Linked DNA regions of Pararhizobium sp. A13. The protein of the gene in region 2 interacts with the protein of the main gene of each other region in a pairwise test. Links are inferred from orthologs where the notes say so. Each region holds a gene or a part of one and is shown on either strand. Other genes may lie near its edges. The genes, in order: ligA and leuS.

The links.
Region 1: the proteins of leuS (region 2) and ligA interact in binary tests that used the Escherichia coli proteins (3 or more experiments, as listed by UniProt). The link is inferred for Pararhizobium sp. A13 from one-to-one orthologs.

Annotation. Positions count from the first base shown.
Region 1 is NZ_CP149510.1:3,724,331-3,733,245, forward strand. What follows is about bases 2,882-5,812. They hold ligA (NAD-dependent DNA ligase LigA), read right to left. Parts: upstream 5,462-5,812; coding sequence 3,302-5,461; downstream 2,882-3,301. Other genes in these bases: WI754_RS18325 (EAL domain-containing protein), read left to right, coding at 2,882-3,292; recN (DNA repair protein RecN), read right to left, coding at 5,646-5,812. In the rest of the region: WI754_RS18315 (fumarylacetoacetate hydrolase family protein), read right to left, coding at 1-429; more of WI754_RS18325, read left to right, coding at 1,097-2,881; more of recN, read right to left, coding at 5,813-7,319; WI754_RS18340 (outer membrane protein assembly factor BamD), read right to left, coding at 7,404-8,237; lpxC (UDP-3-O-acyl-N-acetylglucosamine deacetylase), read right to left, coding at 8,471-8,915. UniProt on the Escherichia coli protein: DNA ligase that catalyzes the formation of phosphodiester linkages between 5'-phosphoryl and 3'-hydroxyl groups in double-stranded DNA using NAD as a coenzyme and as the energy source for the reaction.
Region 2 is NZ_CP149510.1:960,934-970,051, reverse strand. The notes cover bases 2,717-5,850. They hold leuS (leucine--tRNA ligase), read right to left. Parts: upstream 5,545-5,850; coding sequence 2,917-5,544; downstream 2,717-2,916. Other genes in these bases: WI754_RS04580 (YggS family pyridoxal phosphate-dependent enzyme), read left to right, coding at 5,793-5,850; lptE (LPS assembly lipoprotein LptE), read right to left, coding at 2,717-2,930. In the rest of the region: WI754_RS04605 (ParA family protein), read left to right, coding at 1-372; WI754_RS04600 (ParB/RepB/Spo0J family partition protein), read left to right, coding at 417-1,304; holA (DNA polymerase III subunit delta), read right to left, coding at 1,364-2,398; more of lptE, read right to left, coding at 2,412-2,716; more of WI754_RS04580, read left to right, coding at 5,851-6,455; WI754_RS04575 (propionyl-CoA synthetase), read left to right, coding at 6,554-8,461; WI754_RS04570 (LysR substrate-binding domain-containing protein), read right to left, coding at 8,458-9,118.

The DNA.
Region 1 (8,915 bases), 2.8 Mb from region 2 along the record:
ATTGCCAACCGAAACATCGCTGGCGAGCAGGATGAGAAGAACAGCGTCTTTTGCATCGGCGCTGGCTGCCTGCGCCTCGACATCATCGGTGATGACAGCGACCTGCGCGGTTACAGTGATATCGGATGCACCATCCGCAAGTGAAATAGAATCCCGTGGTCCGGAAAAACCGCCGGAGCCGCCGGCCCAGAAGAAGGCGCGCGGCAACGGCGAAGCCGCATCATTCTCGTGAAACCGCATGGTCGGCTGCGAGCCGGTTTCTATACCGATGGCGACCTGCGCAAGGCGCGGGGCGACATGGGCCCAGTCGTCCAACGCCGCCTGCAGCGTGCGGGCGATGTGGCCGACTTCCGAGCAGCGCGTGAGATCCCGCGATACCACGACGAGTTTTCCGTCACGGGTCGAATCCTTCAAGGTAGCAAGCTTCATGGATGGGTGTTCCTCGGTTCCGTTCAAAAACGGCGGCTCTGCGGTCGCCTGCACCCATAGGACACTATTTGTCGGCGGGTGTCGCGTCGAATTTGCGCCATCGGTTGAGAAGGAAAATCCAGACGGCAATGCGCTCTCATCGCACATTGCCGTCTGGACATCGCAGTCAGCCGGACTTGACGAGGTTGAGCGCGGGCAGCGGGCCGCCGGGAAACTGGACGAGCTTGCCGCCGATGGCGAGCGCGCCGAGATCGATGCCGAAGAAACCAAGGTTTTCGATCAGGGCGGCGACATCGGCCTTCGCCGCAGCGTCATCACCCGAATAGAACAGCACGCGACGGCCACCCTCTTCCGTCGAGTCACCGGACACCAGATGCGGCTATCACCATCGTCTCGGTTCCGGATGCTCTCGCCCATCTCGAAGGCGGCCGCCTCGAACGGTTCGCCGGCAGCCTCGGTTGAAGCCGTCATTATCCGGCTCCCTCTTCCAATGGCGCACAATAATACACGCGGTGCGTGTCATCCTTAAATCAAGCGCAATTTCTTCAGCAGTTGATAACCGCTTTTCACTAGTCTGAGGCGCAAATTGGTCACGGCTCGGTTGATATCGGGCTGCTGCCAGTTGCAGCCTTTGCCGTTGAACCGAACGCTGGGATTTGGAATGGGCATGCACGAAGAGCCCGACGAGGATCGGATCGATGATATCGAGCGCGGCCGTTTGGAGGCGCTTTCTGGCCTCTGGATCGCCGGAACCGCGCCGGAGCGGCGGTTCGACGCGGTCGCGCAACTTGCCGCCGATCTCTTTGAAGCCCCGATGGCGTTCATCACGCTGATCGAGAAGGATCTCCAGCGCTTCAAGGCCATCGTCGGCGCCGGTCATCCCGATATCGCTCGCTCCGTCTCCTTCTGCACCCACACGATTGAGAGCGATGACACGTTTGTCATCCCCGACGCGCATGCCGACCCTCGTTTTACAGAGAACCCGCAGGTAATTGGAGCACCCTTCGTCCGTTTCTATGCCGGCGCGCCCCTTGTCACCAGGGACGGCTTTCGTATCGGCGCGCTATGCATCGCCGATACCGCACCGCGCCGCCGGTTCGACGCGCAGCAACAACAGGTGCTAAAACACCTTGCAAGCCTGGTGATGGAGCAGATGCACCTGCGCCAGGAAGAGATCGTTCGCTCGACGGTCCTCAATTTTTCCAACGCGACCGAACTGGCCTTCTTTTCGATCAACGCCGGCGGCCGCATCGAATTCGTCAATAGGGCGGCGCTACGCCTGTTCGGTTATGAACGGGGGGAAATGCTCGGCCAACCCATCGACATCATCATTCCCGATCGCCTTCGCGGCGCCCACAATGCCGGGTTGGCGCGGGTTCTGGCGGGGGGCAGCACAAGACTGATCGGCAAGACTGTGGAAGTCGTGGCACGCAAGCGCGATGAAAGCGAAGTACCGATCGAGATTTCGCTTTCGCTCTGGAATGACGAGCGCGGCGTCGGTATGGGAGCAATCATTCGCGATATCTCGGAACGCCGGGAGCGGGATGCGCGGCTGCTCAGAATGGCAAACCAGGATACGCTGACCGGGCTCAGCAACCGCAACAGTTTTGAAAGCCTGCTTCAGGACGTGCTGTCCGCAAATCATGGCGCGACCGTCGCCTTGGTCGATCTCGACGGCTTCAAGGATGTCAATGACAGTCTTGGCCATGCGGTCGGGGACGCGCTGCTGCAGGCCGTTGCGGTACGCCTGCCGGCGGTCCTGCCCGCCGGTGCCACAGTTGCCCGCTTCGGCGGCGACGAGTTTGCGATCCTCCTGCCGAAGGACACCCAAGCAACACAGGCCCTCGCGTCGATCGGTGCCGTTCTCTCGGCTTTCGAATCGCCTTTCGAGGTTGGCGGACACGTGTTTCAACTGGCTGTGAGCATCGGCCTCGCTCTTGCCCCGGACCATGGCGAGGACGCCGAAGAGCTGCTCGCCAGCGCCGATTTTGCGCTCTACAGGGCAAAGCAGGCCGGTGGCAGCACTATGCTGATGTTCGATCCTGAGATGCGCAGTGATTCGCTCGCTCGACGGGCCACCCAGGATGAGCTGTTGCGCGCGCTGCAGAACGGCGAATTGGTGCTGCATTATCAGCCGCAGGTCTCCCTCGACACCGGCCATGTCTTCGGCATTGAGGCACTGATCCGCTGGCAGCATCCCGAGCGCGGATTGTTGTTTCCAGGCGCATTCCTCGCGGCGCTGGAATCGAGCTCGCTCGCCCTGCCGGTTGGCTGGTGGGTCCTCGACGAGGCCTGCCGGCAGGCGGCGGCATGGCAGGCGAAAGGCCTTCCCCCGATCAAGGTCAGCGTCAACCTCTTCGCTGCCCAATATCGCGCCGGCACGCTTGTTCAGCATGTCGTCGATGCGCTTGCCGCACACCGGCTTCATCCTTCGGCGCTCGGCCTCGAGGTGACGGAAACAATTGCGCTGCTCAACGAAGATCATGCCTTTGCAGCCATGCGCACGCTGCGCGAACTCGGCGTCGACATCGCTTTCGATGATTTCGGCACGGGCTACGCATCGCTGAGTTCCCTGCAACGCTTCCCGCTGACGACGCTCAAGATCGACCGGAGTTTCATCGGCGACTTGCTTTCAAATCCGCATGACGCCGCCATCACCCGGGCCCTATTGATGATGGGCAACGAGCTCGGACTGAAAACCATCGCCGAAGGTATCGAGACGGAAGAACAGGAAATCGCGCTTCGGCTGCTCGGCTGCAAGGCCGGCCAGGGCTACCGATACGGAAAGGCGCTGCCCGCCGACGAGGCCGAGATGCTGTTGGCGGCCTCGTCCGCCGATCAATGTGCGAAGCGGACAGCCTAGCGACGACGGTTACCCACCGATCAGGGCAAACCAGCCGTCTTCATCTGTGGTTTCGACACCGAGTTCGCGGGCTTTTTCAAGCTTGGAACCGGCGCCGGGGCCGGCCACGAGCAGGTCGGTCTTCTTCGACACGGAACCGGCAACCTTGGCTCCCAGCCGTTCCGCCATCGCCTTCGCCTCGTCGCGCGTCATCTTTTCCAGCGATCCGGTGAAGACGACGGTCTTGCCGGCAACCGGGCTCGAATTCGAAACGGGCGCTTCCGCGTCAAGCGGTGTGACCTGTTCGAGCAGTCGCGACACGACATCGATGTTGCGCGGCTCCTTGTAGAACTCGACGATCGCCCGGGCGACAACCTCGCCGATGCCGTCGATTGTGTTGAGATCGCTCCAGGCTTCCGACGTCGTATCCGCGGCGGCCTTCATCGCCTCGGAAAAGGCGGCGTAGCTGCCGTAGGACCGCGCGAGGAGCTTTGCCATCGTCTCGCCGACGTGGCGGATGCCGAGCGCATAGATCAGCCGATGGAGGGCCACCTGCCGCCGGTCATTGATCGCGTCATAGAGCTTGCGGACGCTGACCTTGCCGAAACCGTCGATGTTTTCGAGCTTGGTGAGCGGCGACTCGCTTTGCCGCTTCTCCAGCGTGAAGATGTCCGGTGCCGTCTTGATCGACAGGGCCGGATCCTCCGCCTCGAAGAAGAAATCGATCTGCTTGGAGCCCAGCCCCTCGATGTCGAAAGCATTGCGGGAGACGAAGTGCTTGAGATGCTCGACGGCCTGGGCGCGGCAGACGAAGCCTCCGGTGCAGCGGGTCACCGAATCGAGCTTGCCGGTCTTCTCGTTCCTTTCGCGCACCGCATGGCTGCCGCAGACGGGGCAGATCTTGGGGAACTGATAGCGCTCGGCGGTTGGCGGGCGCTTTTCCATAACGACATCGAGAACTTGCGGAATGACATCGCCGGCGCGCTGGACGATCACCGTGTCGCCTATGCGGATATCATGCTCCTCTTCGCGGATGCGCTCACCGCTGTTGCCGATGCCTTCGATATAGTCGGCATTGTGCAGCGTCGCGTTGGTGACGACCACGCCGCCGACCGTCACCGGCGTCAGCCGCGCGACCGGCGTCAGTGCCCCCGTGCGGCCAACCTGGATGTCGATGTTCTCGACCGTCGTGAAGGCCTGTTCGGCCGGGAACTTGTGGGCCGTCGCCCAGCGCGGCGAGCGCGAGCGGAAGCCGAGGCGCTGCTGCAGATCGAGCCGGTCGACCTTGTAGACGACGCCGTCTATATCGTAGTCGAGATCGGGACGTTTGAGGCCGATGCCGTTGTAATGGTCGAGGATCGCCTCGATCGACGACAGGCGCTGCATCAGTGGATTGACCGGAAAGCCCCAGCGTTTGAACACCTCGACCATGCCGAACTGGGTGTCAGCCGGCATGTCCGATATCTCGCCCCATGCATAGGCGAAGAACTTCAGCTTGCGGCTGGCCGTGATCGTCGGGTCGAGCTGGCGCAACGACCCCGCCGCCGTATTGCGCGGATTGACGTAGGTCTGCTTGCCCTCCGCCGCCATCTGCTCGTTGAGTGCCTGGAAATCGCTCTTGGCCATATAGACCTCGCCGCGCACCTCGACGACAGCGGGGGCATCGGACGGAAGCGTCTGCGGGATTTCCTTGATGGTGCGGATGTTGGCGGTGACATTTTCGCCGGTCGTGCCATCGCCGCGCGTGGCGGCACTGACGAGCTTGCCGTTCTCGTAGCGCAAGGACATGGAAAGGCCATCGATCTTCGGCTCCGCGGTGAAGGCAATGGAATTGTCCGGCAGGAGGCCGAGGAAGCGGTAGACGCTGGAAATGAAATCCCGCACGTCCTCGTCGGAAAACACGTTGTCGAGCGACAGCATCGGCCGGGCATGGGTGATCTGCTGGAAGATGGCCGAAGGTGCCGCCCCAACTTTCCGCGACGGGCTGTCGGTGCGAATCAATTCCGGAAAGCGGGCCTCGATCTCCTCGTTGCGCCGCTTCAGCGCGTCATACTCCGCATCCGAAATCTCCGGCGCGTCCTTGCCGTGATAGAGCGCATCGTGATGCGCAAGCGCCTTGGCCAGCCGCTCCAGTTCGGCAGCGGCATCTTCGAGCGTCAGATCTTCAACGGCAACGGATTCGGTCGACATGCTGGACTCCCTATTTTGGGAGTCGTTTTAGAGAAATTTCGAGGAATGGGAAGATGTTGAAACCCACCTCCCTTGAGGGGGAGGTCGCGCGGAACGCGCGGGTGGGGTGATCCATTGGGCCGCTCGAAAGTCACCCCACCCCGGAGCTTCGCTCCGACCCTCCCCCTCAAGGGGAGGGTGAAAACTACACGTTCCCGGCCAGCAGCCTTACTGCCGCCGCCCTCGCCTCGTCGGTCACGGAGGCGCCGGCGAGCATACGGGCGATTTCCTCGGTGCGGGCCCTGTCGTCCATGCGGGCGACGCGGGTGGCGATGGCTTCGGATTTTTCCGCCGATGGCCCCTTGGAGATGAGCAGATGCGTCGCGGCGCGGGCTGCCACCTGCGGGGCGTGGGTCACGGAGAGCACCTGCACGTTCTTCGACAGACGCTTCAACCGCTGGCCGATGGCATCCGCCACGGCGCCACCGACGCCGGTATCGATTTCATCGAAGACCAGGGTCGGCGCTGAACCACGATCGGCAAGCGCCACCTTCAGCGCCAAAAGGAAGCGCGAGAGCTCGCCGCCCGAAGCCACTTTCATGATCGGACCCGGGCGCGTCCCCGGGTTGGTCTGCACGTGGAACTCGACCACATCGATGCCGTCTGCCGTGGCGGCGTCCGGGTCGGAGGTGACCTCCACCATGAACCGGGCCCGCTCCAGCTTCAAGGCCGGAAGCTCGGCCATGACGGCCTCGGAAAGCGCCGTCGCAGTGTTGTGGCGCTTGGCCGAGAGTGCGGCGGCGGCGGCATCAAAGGCGCGCTTGGCGAGGCCAAGCTGCGCGTCGAGCTGCTTCAGCTTCTCCTCGCCGGCATCGAGATCGGCAAGGTCAGAAATCATCCTGACGGCGAGAGCGGGAAGCGCCGTCACCGGCACGGAATATTTGCGGGCGGCGGCCCTGAGTGCAAACAGGCGTTCCTCGACGCGCTCCAGTTCCTTCGGATCGTATTCGGTTTTCCGAAGCGCCGCCTCGATCGCCATCTGCGCATCGGAGAGATGGTTGAGCGCCGCGTCGAGATACTCGACCGTCTCTTCGAGAAGCCCCGGCGCCTCATGGCTCTTGCGCTCCAACCGACGCACCAGCGAGGCAATCAGCGGAACCGGCGAGGCATTGCCGTTGAGGAACTCGCTCGCCTCGTTGATATCAACGGCGATGCGCTCGGCCTTCATCATCCGCGAGCGGCGTTCGGCGAGATCGTCCTCCTCGCCATCCTGCGGCGAGAGGGTCTCCAGTTCATCCACCGACGAGCGCAAATAGTCGGCTTCGCGGGCGGCCTCCTCGACCTTCTCGCGGTGCTTCTTCAGCGTACGCTCGGCATCCTTCCAGACGCGGTGGAGACCCGCCACATTCTCCGCCTCGTCGGCAAGACCGCCGAAGGCATCGAGCAACGTGCGGTGGGCATGAGTATCGACGAGAGCGCGGTCGTCGTGCTGGCCGTGGATTTCGACGAGCAGCTGCCCTGCCTGGCGCATCAGCTGGACGGAAACGGGCTGGTCGTTGACATAGGCCTTGGTGCGGCCATCAGCCGATTGCACCCGGCGGAAAATCAGGTCGCCGTCGTCGTCGATGCCGTTTTCGCGGATCATGATGCGGGCGGGATGGCTCATGCCGACATCGAAGACGGCCGTCACCTGCCCCTTGTCGCCGCCGTGGCGGACCAGCGAACCGTCACCGCGACCACCGAGCGCGAGCGAGAGACTGTCAAGCAGGATCGATTTTCCGGCACCGGTTTCCCCGGTCAGAACGGACAAGCCGGCGTCGAAGGACAGATCAAGCCGTTCGATCAGGACGATATCGCGGATCGAAATCTGTGAAAGCATCCTGTTTCAAATCTCTTCGCCTAGGTCTTTGTTTTCATGCATGTCGTTGTCCCAAAACCGCTATGCACTTCTGGGCGACATGCATCAAGCGCCCAGAAGCTTCTTGCCCGCGCGCGAAATCCACGAATTGCCGCTTTCGCGCGGCTCAAGACCGCCGGTCTGCAGGAGCTTGTAAGAATCGGCGTACCACTGGCTATCCGGATAGTTGTGGCCGAGAACCGCCGCCGCCGTCTGCGCTTCGCTGGTGATGCCCATGGCGAAATAGCTTTCGACAAGCCGCGACAGGGCTTCTTCCACCTGGTTGGTGTTCGGATATTGTTCGACCACGGTGCGGAAACGCGTTACGGCAGCAAGATATTCCTTGCGCTCGAGATAGTAGCGGCCGACCTGCATTTCCTTGCCGGCGAGCTGGTCCTTGGCAAACCGGATCTTGGCCTCGGCATCCTCGACATAGTCCGAATCCGGATATTTGGTCACGACAGCCTGCATCGCCTCGATGGTCTTCATCGCCGGCTTCTGGTCCTGCGTCACTGCCGGAATCTGCTTCGAATAGGCAAGGCCGACGATGTACTGCGCATAGGCCGCGTCTTCGGATTCTGGATAAAGATTGAGATAGCGGCTCGCGCCGTTGATGGCGTCCTGGTACTGGCCGTTGCGGTAGTTGACGAAGGACCGCATCACCAGCGCCTTGCGGGCATATTCCGAGAAGGGATGCTGCTGGTCGATCGCATCGAACTTGCGCGCCGCTTCCGTCGTCTTGCCGGCATTAAGGTTGGCAAGACCCTGATTGTAGAGGACTTCCGGCGGATCCGTTTCCGCGGTGAGCTTGGTGATATCAATGTCGGGATCGTTCTGGCAGGCGCTCACCAGCACACTGGTCGCGGAAGCCGCAAGCGCGATGACGGCAACACGCGCCATCTTCTTCAATTCAAACTGGCCTGCAAATACCATTCGTAAATCCCAACTCGCACAGCGGTAAGAATACCGCCGCCTATGAACCGCGTTTTAGATCAAGATGCAACACGACCGCAACGTCATGATGATCGATTAACGCAATTTTGTGGCGGCGGGATCATGAAAAAGCCGGTCAAAAGACCGGCTTTGGCAAAGATCAGCACTGGTTTTCCGGCTCCGGAAGACCCGAATCTGACTTATGGAGCGTTGACGGCGATGACCTCGCGAGCGGTCACGCGCTGGCGACGCGTTGCAGCCTCGACGATTTCGTAGGCCGTCGGATCGCTCATCAGCGCCTTCAGCGCATTCGCGTTCATCTTGTGGCCACCGCGATAGGAACGATAGCAGCCGATGAACGGCGCGCCGGCCAGAGCCAGGTCGCCCACCGCGTCCAGCGTCTTGTGGCGAACGAATTCGTCCGTATAGCGCAGGCCTTCGATGTTGATCACCGAGTTGTCGTCAGCGATGACGACCGAATTCTCAAGCGACGAGCCGAGGCCGCGGCCGGCGGCCCACATGCGCTCGACATCGCGCATGAAACCGAAAGTGCGGGCACGCGACAGCTCGGTCTTGAAGACAGACGGCGTGATGTCGCCCTTCCAGGCCTGACGGCCGATCAGCGGGCAATCGAAATCGATCTCC
Region 2 (9,118 bases):
GCGATGGCCGCAGCTCATTCGGTGCTGGTGCCGCTTCAATGCGAGTTTTTTGCGCTCGAGGGATTGAGCCAGCTACTGGAAACCGTCGATCAGGTCCGTCGATCCGTCAATCCGGCGCTGGACATCCAGGGCATCGTGTTGACGATGTTTGATTCCCGTAACAATTTGGCCCAGCAGGTCGTCAATGATGTGCGCACCCATCTGGGCGAGAAGGTCTATCATACGCTGATCCCGCGCAATGTTCGGGTTTCCGAAGCGCCGTCCTATGGCAAACCGGCGATCCTTTACGACCTGAAATGCGCCGGCAGCCAAGCTTACCTCCAATTGGCATCCGAAGTGATTCAGCGCGAAAGGCAGCGGAAGGCCGCCTGACCGCGATCGATTCGACATCGTAACGATAAGTGTGAGTGCAAACGATGAATGACGATAGTTCGAGAAGAAGACTTGGCCGCGGTCTTGCGGCTTTGATTGGCGAAATGGACCAGCCGCTGCAAGCCAGCGGTCCGGTTGCACCTGTCAATGCCGACCGGCGTATTCCGATCGAATTTGTCGCGCGTAATCCGCGTAACCCGCGCCGCTCCTTCGATGAGGCGGAACTGCAGGATCTGGCGAGCTCGATCCGTCAGCACGGTATTGTTCAGCCGGTCGTCGTGCGCACGATTGCTGATGAGCGCTATGAAATTATTGCCGGCGAACGTCGCTGGCGCGCGGCCCAACTCGCCGGCTTCACCGATATTCCGGTGATCGTCCGCGATGTGGATGATCGGACGGCGCTGGAGATCGCGATTGTCGAAAACGTCCAACGATCCGACCTCAATCCACTCGAAGAGGCCCTCGGCTACGATCAGCTGATCGCCGAGCACGGCTATACCCAGAATGATCTCGGCGAAATCATTGGCAAGAGCCGCAGCCATGTCGCCAACAGTCTTCGTTTGCTGAAGCTGCCGGAACCTGTTCGCGATATGCTGTCTTCCGGCACTCTTTCGGCTGGTCACGCGCGGGCGCTCATCCCGACGTCCGACCCGGTCGGCCTGGCGCGTTCGATTGTCGCGAAAGGTATGTCGGTGCGAGATGCGGAACGGCTGGCGCAGAACGATATCCGCGCGCAGAACGACCCCAACTACGGCAAACCTTCCCATAAGGAAGAAAAGGACGCCGACACCCTGGCGCTGGAGAGAACGCTTTCCGATAGCCTCGGGCTCGACGTGACCGTCAATCACAAAGCAAGCGGTGGCCAGTTGCGCATCTCCTACAAAACGCTCGATCAGCTGGAGGAAATCTGCCGGTTGCTTGAGCGGCGCTAGTATTGTTTCGGTTCCGAAACGTCTCTGGAATCGGATTATAGATCAAACTGATAAGTAAATTATCGGCGCGCCGACTGCAAGGTGATGGCCAGCAGCGTCTGCATAGCGATACTTTCTTCCAGGCTTTGCCGGGCGCGGCTTTGGAAAATCGCCGTTTGCAGTCGGCCGAGTTCCCGGCGGATCGCGGGTAAAGTCCAGGTCTTCAGCGCCGCCTCGACAAGCGGCTTGCGGCGGAAATGGATGTGACGGCCCATTGTCGCAACAATCTGGGCGGGTTGCTGGCGCTTGTCGTCCATCTCCGCCCGCATCAAGTCGAGAAGCTGAAACTGCCTCAGGCAGGCCTGGAGCACGAGAAAGATTGCCGTCTTGGAGGCCGTTATCTTGCGAATGGCATGCTGGAGGCCGTCGACATCGCCCTTGAGGACGGCATCGATCGCATCATCGACCGAAACGCCGCTGGCGTCGCCGACGATCTCGGACACATGCCCCTCCTCGATCATGCCCAAGCCGCGGCAGTAGAGCGCCAGCTTACGGATCTCGTTGCGGGAGGCGATGCGATCGCCGCCCAGCGCTTCATTCAGCCGTTCCCGCGCCGCCGGCGTGATCCGCAGGCCTTCCTGGCCCAGTTCCTGGTCGATCAGGCTATTCAATGCACGCGCGTCGTCGCTGTAACAGGCAACGGAGATGACCGAACGTGCGGTTTCGCCGATCTTTCGGACGCCAGTCCCCTTCTTGAGGTCGCCAGCCTCGATGATGACATAACTGCCGTCGGGGGGCTGCTGCGACAATGCGGAAAAACTATCGACAAGCGTTTTTTCCGTGCCGGCGGCACGGATCCAGACAAGCTTTTCACCACCAAAGAGGCCGATCGTATTGACCTCGTCCAGCAAGCGGCCGGGGCTTTGCTGCAGGTCCGAGCCGTCGAGCTTGATCAGGGAGAAGGGGTCGTCCAGCGCCACGCCGCTTTTTGCCGCGATCTGGCCAGCGCGTTCGGAAACAAGGCCTCGATCCGGCCCGTAGACGAGATAAAGCCTGTTGTCCTTGAGCGGTCGCTGGAGAAACCCATCGAATTCATGCGACTTGATTTCGGTCATGTCGCCACCTTGATCAGCGGCCGAGCGCCGCCGCTATGTCCGCGCGGATGATTTCGGCCAGTTCCTTGGCTGCGCGCTTCTCAGCGTCGCGCGTGGCGCGAACCTTGGCGAATTCCTGCTCGGGAAAGTCGACGAGTGCAACGGCACTGCGATTTCCGGAACGGACGGTTTCGCCGCTATCGGCGCGCGTCAGGTTGTAGTCGGCTCTGACGATGACGCGGCCTGCACCTGCGGTGTCGGATTCCTGGTTGTAGAGTACACCCATGACCTCGCTGGTGACATTCAGGGCCATCCTGTATTCCGGGTTGGCCGGCTCACCAGCGCCGCCTGATGTCAGAAACACAAGCGCGTTGCGGACTTCCTGCTCGACGCGGTCGTCGGCATCGGAAATCTCGATCGAGGCAAGCGCCCTTGCCGGCTTTCCCTGCGGCCCCTCCGAATACAGCGGCTTCACCTGGCAACCCGCCAGGGCCACGAAGGTGCCGATTGCCAGAAGTTGCGCGTATCTTTGAGCTCTTTCAGACAACGACATTCACAATCCTCTGGGGCACGACGATGATTTTCTTCGGGCTTTGGCCGTTCAATGCGGCCTTGACGGGGTCGAGGGCAAGCACGGCGCTCTCAATGGCAGTCTGATCTGCATCGCGCGCGATTGTCAAATCGCCGCGCTTCTTGCCGTTGATCTGGACCGGCATGGTCACTTCATTCTCGGCGACCAGCGCCTCGCTGTAGACCGGCCACGCCGTCTGCGCCACCAGACCTGTACCGCCGATTTCCTGCCAGCACTGCTCGGCAAGATGCGGCATCATCGGCGCGACCAGGTTGATCAGGATAGCAGTCGCGTCCTTGACGGCAGCGATGGTCGCAGTATCGGCGTTCCCTTCGGCTACCTGCGTCAGGGGATTTGCGAGCGCATTCACCAGCTCGTAGAGGCGTGCCACGGCCTTGTTGAAGGCCAGCTTGTCATAGTCCGCCTGGACGGCCTTGAGCGTCTTGTGGGCGAACTGCGAGATCACCAAGGCAGAGCCGCTGGAAGCGGGCTTTGCCACGATGGCCTTTAGCGCGCTGGATGCTTCCGAGACCAGCCGCCACAGGCGCTGCACGAAGCGGTGAGCGCCTTCGACTCCGGCCTCCGACCAGATGACGTCGCGATCCGGCGGGGAATCCGACAGGACGAAGAAGCGGGCCGTGTCGGCGCCGTAGGAAGCGATGATGTCGTCGGGATCAACGACATTCTTCTTCGATTTCGACATCTTCTCGATCGAGCCAATGGTGATCGGTTCGCCGGTTTCGATCAGCGTCGCCTGGCGTTTGCCGTCGACTTCCTCGATCTCAATTTCAGCCGGTGTGATCCACTCACGCTGAGCGCCCTCGCCGCGGCTATAGGTCTCGTGCACGACCATGCCTTGGGTGAAGAGGCCCTTGAATGGCTCATCGAGACCGGCATGGCCGGTCGCCTTCATTGCCCGGGTAAAGAACCGCGAATAGAGCAGGTGCAAAATCGCATGCTCGATGCCGCCGATATACTGGTCGACCGGCAGCCAGCGGTCGACGACTGCCGGATTGGTCGGATTGCTCTCCCATGGCGCGGTAAAGCGGGCGAAATACCACGACGAATCGACGAAGGTATCCATCGTATCGGTCTCGCGCCGCGCATCCCTGCCGCATTGCGGGCAGGAGACGTGCCGCCAGGTCGGATGGCGGTCGAGCGGATTGCCCGGCTTGTCGAAGGTCACATCGTCGGGCAGTTTTACCGGCAGATCAGCCTTCGGTACGGGAAGAACGCCGCAGTCGTCGCAATGGATGACCGGGATCGGGCAGCCCCAGTAGCGCTGGCGCGAGATGCCCCAGTCGCGCAGGCGGAAGTTGACCTTGCGCTCGGCCTGCGGTTCGCCGCCGATCTTCGTGTTCTCCAGCGTCGAAGCGACCTTCTCGAAGGCCTCTTCGATCGAAAGGCCGTCGAGGAAGCGCGAATTGATCATCACGCCCTCGCCGCCGTAGGCCTCGTCGTCTATCGCGAAACTTGCCGCGTCGCCATCCTTCGGCATGACGACGGCAACGACCGGCAGGCCGTATTTGCGGGCGAAGTCGAGGTCACGCTGATCGCCGGAGGGGCAGCCGAAAATGGCGCCGGTGCCGTAGTCCATCAGGACGAAATTGGCGACATAGACCGGCAGCTCCCAGCTCGGATCAAGCGGATGCCTGACCCGGATGCCGGTGTCCATGCCCTTCTTCTCAGCCGTTTCGAGTGCGGCCAGCGACGTGCCGGCGCGGCGGCATTCGTCGCAGAAAGCCTCGATCTCGGCGTTCGCGGCAGCGGACTGCTGTGCCAGCGGGTGATCGGCGGCAATTGCCAGGAAGGAGGCGCCAAACAGCGTGTCCGGCCGCGTCGTGTAGACGGTCACTTCGGATGCGTCAGCGCCTGTATCCGGAACAATTTCCCAGCGGATCGTAAGGCCTTCGGAACGGCCGATCCAGTTCTTCTGCATCAGCCGGACCTTTTCCGGCCATTGGTCGAGCGTATCCAGCGAATCAAGCAGATCCTGGCTGAAATCGGTGATGCGGAAGAACCATTGTGTCAGTTCGCGTTGTTCCACCAAGGCGCCGGAACGCCAGCCGCGGCCATCGATCACCTGCTCGTTGGCGAGAACAGTGTTGTCGACCGGATCCCAATTGACCTTCGATTGCTTGCGATAGACGAGACCTTTTTCCAGGAAATCCAGAAACAGGTGCTGCTGTTGCTGGTAATAATCGACATCGCAGGTGGCAAACTCACGCGACCAGTCGAGCGACAGGCCCATCACCTTCAGCTGCGCCTTCATTGAAGCGATGTTCTGGTAGGTCCACGACGCCGGATGCACGCCGCGTTCCATGGCGGCGTTTTCCGCCGGCATGCCGAAGGCATCCCAGCCCATCGGATGCAGCACATTGTACCCACGGGCGCGCTTGTAGCGGGCAACGACGTCGCCCATCGCGTAGTTACGCACATGGCCCATATGGATGCGGCCCGACGGATAGGGAAACATCTCGAGCACGTAGTATTTTTCGCGCGGATCGTCGTTGTCGGTGGTGAAGACGTTTTTCTGATCCCATTCCTGTTGCCAGCGGGGTTCAGCATCGCGCGGATTGTAACGTTCGGTAGCCATATGATCGATGTTCCGGAAATTTGGGCAAGGGGAAATCATCCCCTGAGATATTTGGCGTGACCTTCACCATGAAACAAGCGTAGCGTCAAGTTTTGGAAGGCTTTGCGGGCAAAACTTTGAGCCATTCGGCCAGTCGGCGGCGATAACGCCTTGGCATCCGCGCCATGTTTGACTATTGCGCCAAAAGGCTGGCTTTCCGAAGTATGGAAGGCCGGCGCGGTCGATGGATTCTGGTGGAGACGGTGGCAATGAGCGTGGAAGAACGGTTGAACGATGTCCTGAGCCGGATTCGCAACGCAGAAGGCGGTGCGAACCGGGCATCTGGTTCCGTTTCGCTGGTTGCCGTTTCGAAGACGTTCGACGCTGAGGTGATCCGCCCGGTGATTGACGCCGGACAGCGGATCTTTGGCGAAAACCGGGTGCAGGAAGCGCAGGGTAAATGGCCGGCGCTTCGCGCGGCGGGGACCTCCGATATCGAGCTTCATCTGATTGGCCCGCTGCAATCCAACAAGGCGGCCGATGCGGTTGCCCTCTTCGACGTCATCGAGACCATCGACCGGGAGAAGATTGCCAGAGCTGTCGCGGCTGAGATTGTGCGCCAAGACAAGCCCGTTCGCCTCTACGTCCAGGTCAATACGGGCCTCGAGCCGCAAAAAGCCGGCATCGCGCCGGACGAAACCATTGCCTTCGTCGCGCTGTGCCGGGAGACGATCGGCATTCCGATCGAGGGCCTGATGTGCATTCCGCCGGCGGATGAGAATCCCGGGACGCATTTCGCCCTGCTCGCCAAGCTCGCGGCGCGTTGCGGGCTGACAAAGCTGTCCATGGGCATGTCGGGCGATTTCGAGGTTGCCGTCCAGTTCGGCGCGACCAGCGTCCGCGTCGGCTCGGCGATCTTCGGCACACGTTGATCTAATGCTTTCGTCCGGCTTCTCGCCCCTTCCGCAATCTCCTAATGTTTCCACTTGGAGGCCGGTTGACCCCGGTTTTGGGAGTGGAGGAGACGGAGATGGCGAGCAGCTATTCCGACGTGTACGACGCGTGGAAGCAGGATTCGCAAGCGTTCTGGGCGAAGGCCGCAAAGGATATCGATTGGTTCCGGCCGCCGCAGCGCGTTTTCGATCCGGACCGGGGCGTCTACGGCCATTGGTTTAGTAGTGGCGAGACAAATACCTGCTTCAATTGTCTGGATCGCCAGGTCGCTTCGGGTCGCGCGGATCAGAATGCGCTGATCTACGACAGTCCGGTTACCGGTACGGTCGAACATTGGACCTATGGCGCCATGCTGGAAGAGGTCGTCGCGCTTGCCTGCGTCTATCGTGACCTCGGCGTAAAGAAGGGTGACCGGATCATCATCTATATGCCGATGATCCCGCAGGCGGCCTTTGCCATGTTGGCGGCCACCCGCATCGGTGCCGTGCACTCCGTCGTCTTCGGCGGGTTTGCGGCAAACGAGCTTGCCACGCGCATAAGCGACAGCGCGGCAAAGCTGATCGTTTCTGCCAGTTGCGGGATCGAAGGCGGCCGCACCATTGCCTACAAACCTCTTCTCGACGCCGCGATCGAGATCAGCGCGCACAAACCGGATCGCTGCCTCGTCTATCAGCGGAAGGAGCTTCAGGCAGAGCTCCATCCAGATCGGGATATCGATTTTGCTTCGGCCGTCAGCGAGGCGAAGCGGGTTGGAAACGATCTGGGCTGCACGCCGGTTCTGGCCACCGATCCTCTTTACGTCCTCTACACGTCCGGAACGACCGGGCAGCCCAAGGGCGTGGTGCGCGACAATGGCGGTCATATGGTTGCGCTCCGATGGTCTATGGAGAACTTCTTTGGAGTGAAGCCGGGGGAGGTCTTCTGGGCAGCATCGGATATCGGCTGGGTCGTCGGCCATTCCTATATTGTCTATGGGCCCCTGCTCAACGGCAGCACGTCGGTGCTCTACGAGGGGAAACCGGTCGGCACGCCCGATGCGGGCGCTTACTGGCGGGTCATCGAGCAACACGGCGTCACCAAGCTGTTCACCGCGCCGACGGCTTTCCGTGCCATCCGCAAGGAGGACCCGCAGGGAGAGCTGATCCGCCGGCATGACATTTCATCCCTGCGAGCCCTCTTTCTTGCCGGCGAGCGGGCCGATCCAGATACGGTTGCCTGGGCGGAGGCGAAGCTTGGGGTCCCCGTCATCGACAATTGGTGGCAGACGGAAACCGGTTGGCCGGTGGCCGGAAATCCTCTCGGCCTCGGCCTCCTGCCGGTCAAATATGGGTCCGCGGCAGTGCCCCTGCCCGGTTATGACGTCCAGATCCTGGACGATGCCGGACATTCGGTCAGCGTCGGAACCCTCGGCAATGTCGTGATCAAGCTGCCGCTGCCACCGGGCTGCCTGCCGACGTTCTGGAATGCCGACGAGCGTTTTCGCGAAAGCTGCCTCTCCGAATTCCCGGGTTACTACCGCACGGCAGATGCCGGCTATATCGATGACGACGGCTATATCTTCATCATGTCGCGCACCGACGACATCATCAATGTGGCCGGTCACCGCCTGTCGACAGGGGCGATGGAAGAGATCTGCGCCAGCCATGCGGATGTCGCCGAATGCGCAGTGATCGGCGTCGCCGATGCGATCAAGGGCCAGGTCCCGGCCGGGTTCCTCGTCATCAATGCCGATGTTTCCCGTGAAACAGCCGAAATCGAAAGGGAAGTCGTTGCCCTGGTGCGCGAACGTCTCGGGCCCGTCGCTGCGTTCAAGACAGCAATCTGCGTCAAGCGCCTACCAAAGACCCGCTCTGGAAAAATTCTGCGCGGCACGATGCAGAAGATCGCCGATCGCGAAAGCTGGAAGATGCCGGCGACGATCGACGACCCCGCCGTGCTGGAGGAAATTTCCGCGGCGCTGAAGTCACGCGGCCTAGGTGGTTAGCCGGATTCACGAAAACTGCCCGCCAGACCGCAAAACCAGTCGCGGAATTTTCCGGCTGCCACGCTTGCCGGCCTCGCGGTGACCAGAAAATAGCTTTCGTCCGTCAAGGTCTCGATATCGGAGAGAATGACGAGGTCGCCATTGTCGAGTTCGCGGCGAAATACCTCGGTCGGGCAGAGCGCGATGCCGTGTCCGGCGATAACGGCTGTGGCCAGCAGATTGAAGTCCTGGAACACCGGGCCGCGCAACGGTCCGTCCATTTGCAATCCCGCCTTCCTGCACCACTTCAGCCAGCGATCCGGCGTCTCGTCATGCAGGAGATCGGCGGCGGCGATCGCCTCTGCAGTCTCGGGCATGCCCCGCCGCGCGAGGTAAGCCGGGCTGACAACGGGCCGGTTGGCACGGGAAAACAACCAGGTGCTTTCTCGCGTCTCGCTCCGGTCTTCGCCCAGCGTGATCAGGACGTCGCAGTCCCCCTCCCGAAACCGTTGCTCGCCCATCGCATAGACGACGCGCACGTTGATGTCCGGATTAGGCTTAAGAAAATCCGGAAGGGCCGGAATGAGCCAGCGCGTGGCGATCGAGGCGATGCAGGCGACCGTGAGTTCGCCCGTCGCCTTCATACGGAAAGCGCGCGTTTCCGCTTCTATCCGCGCC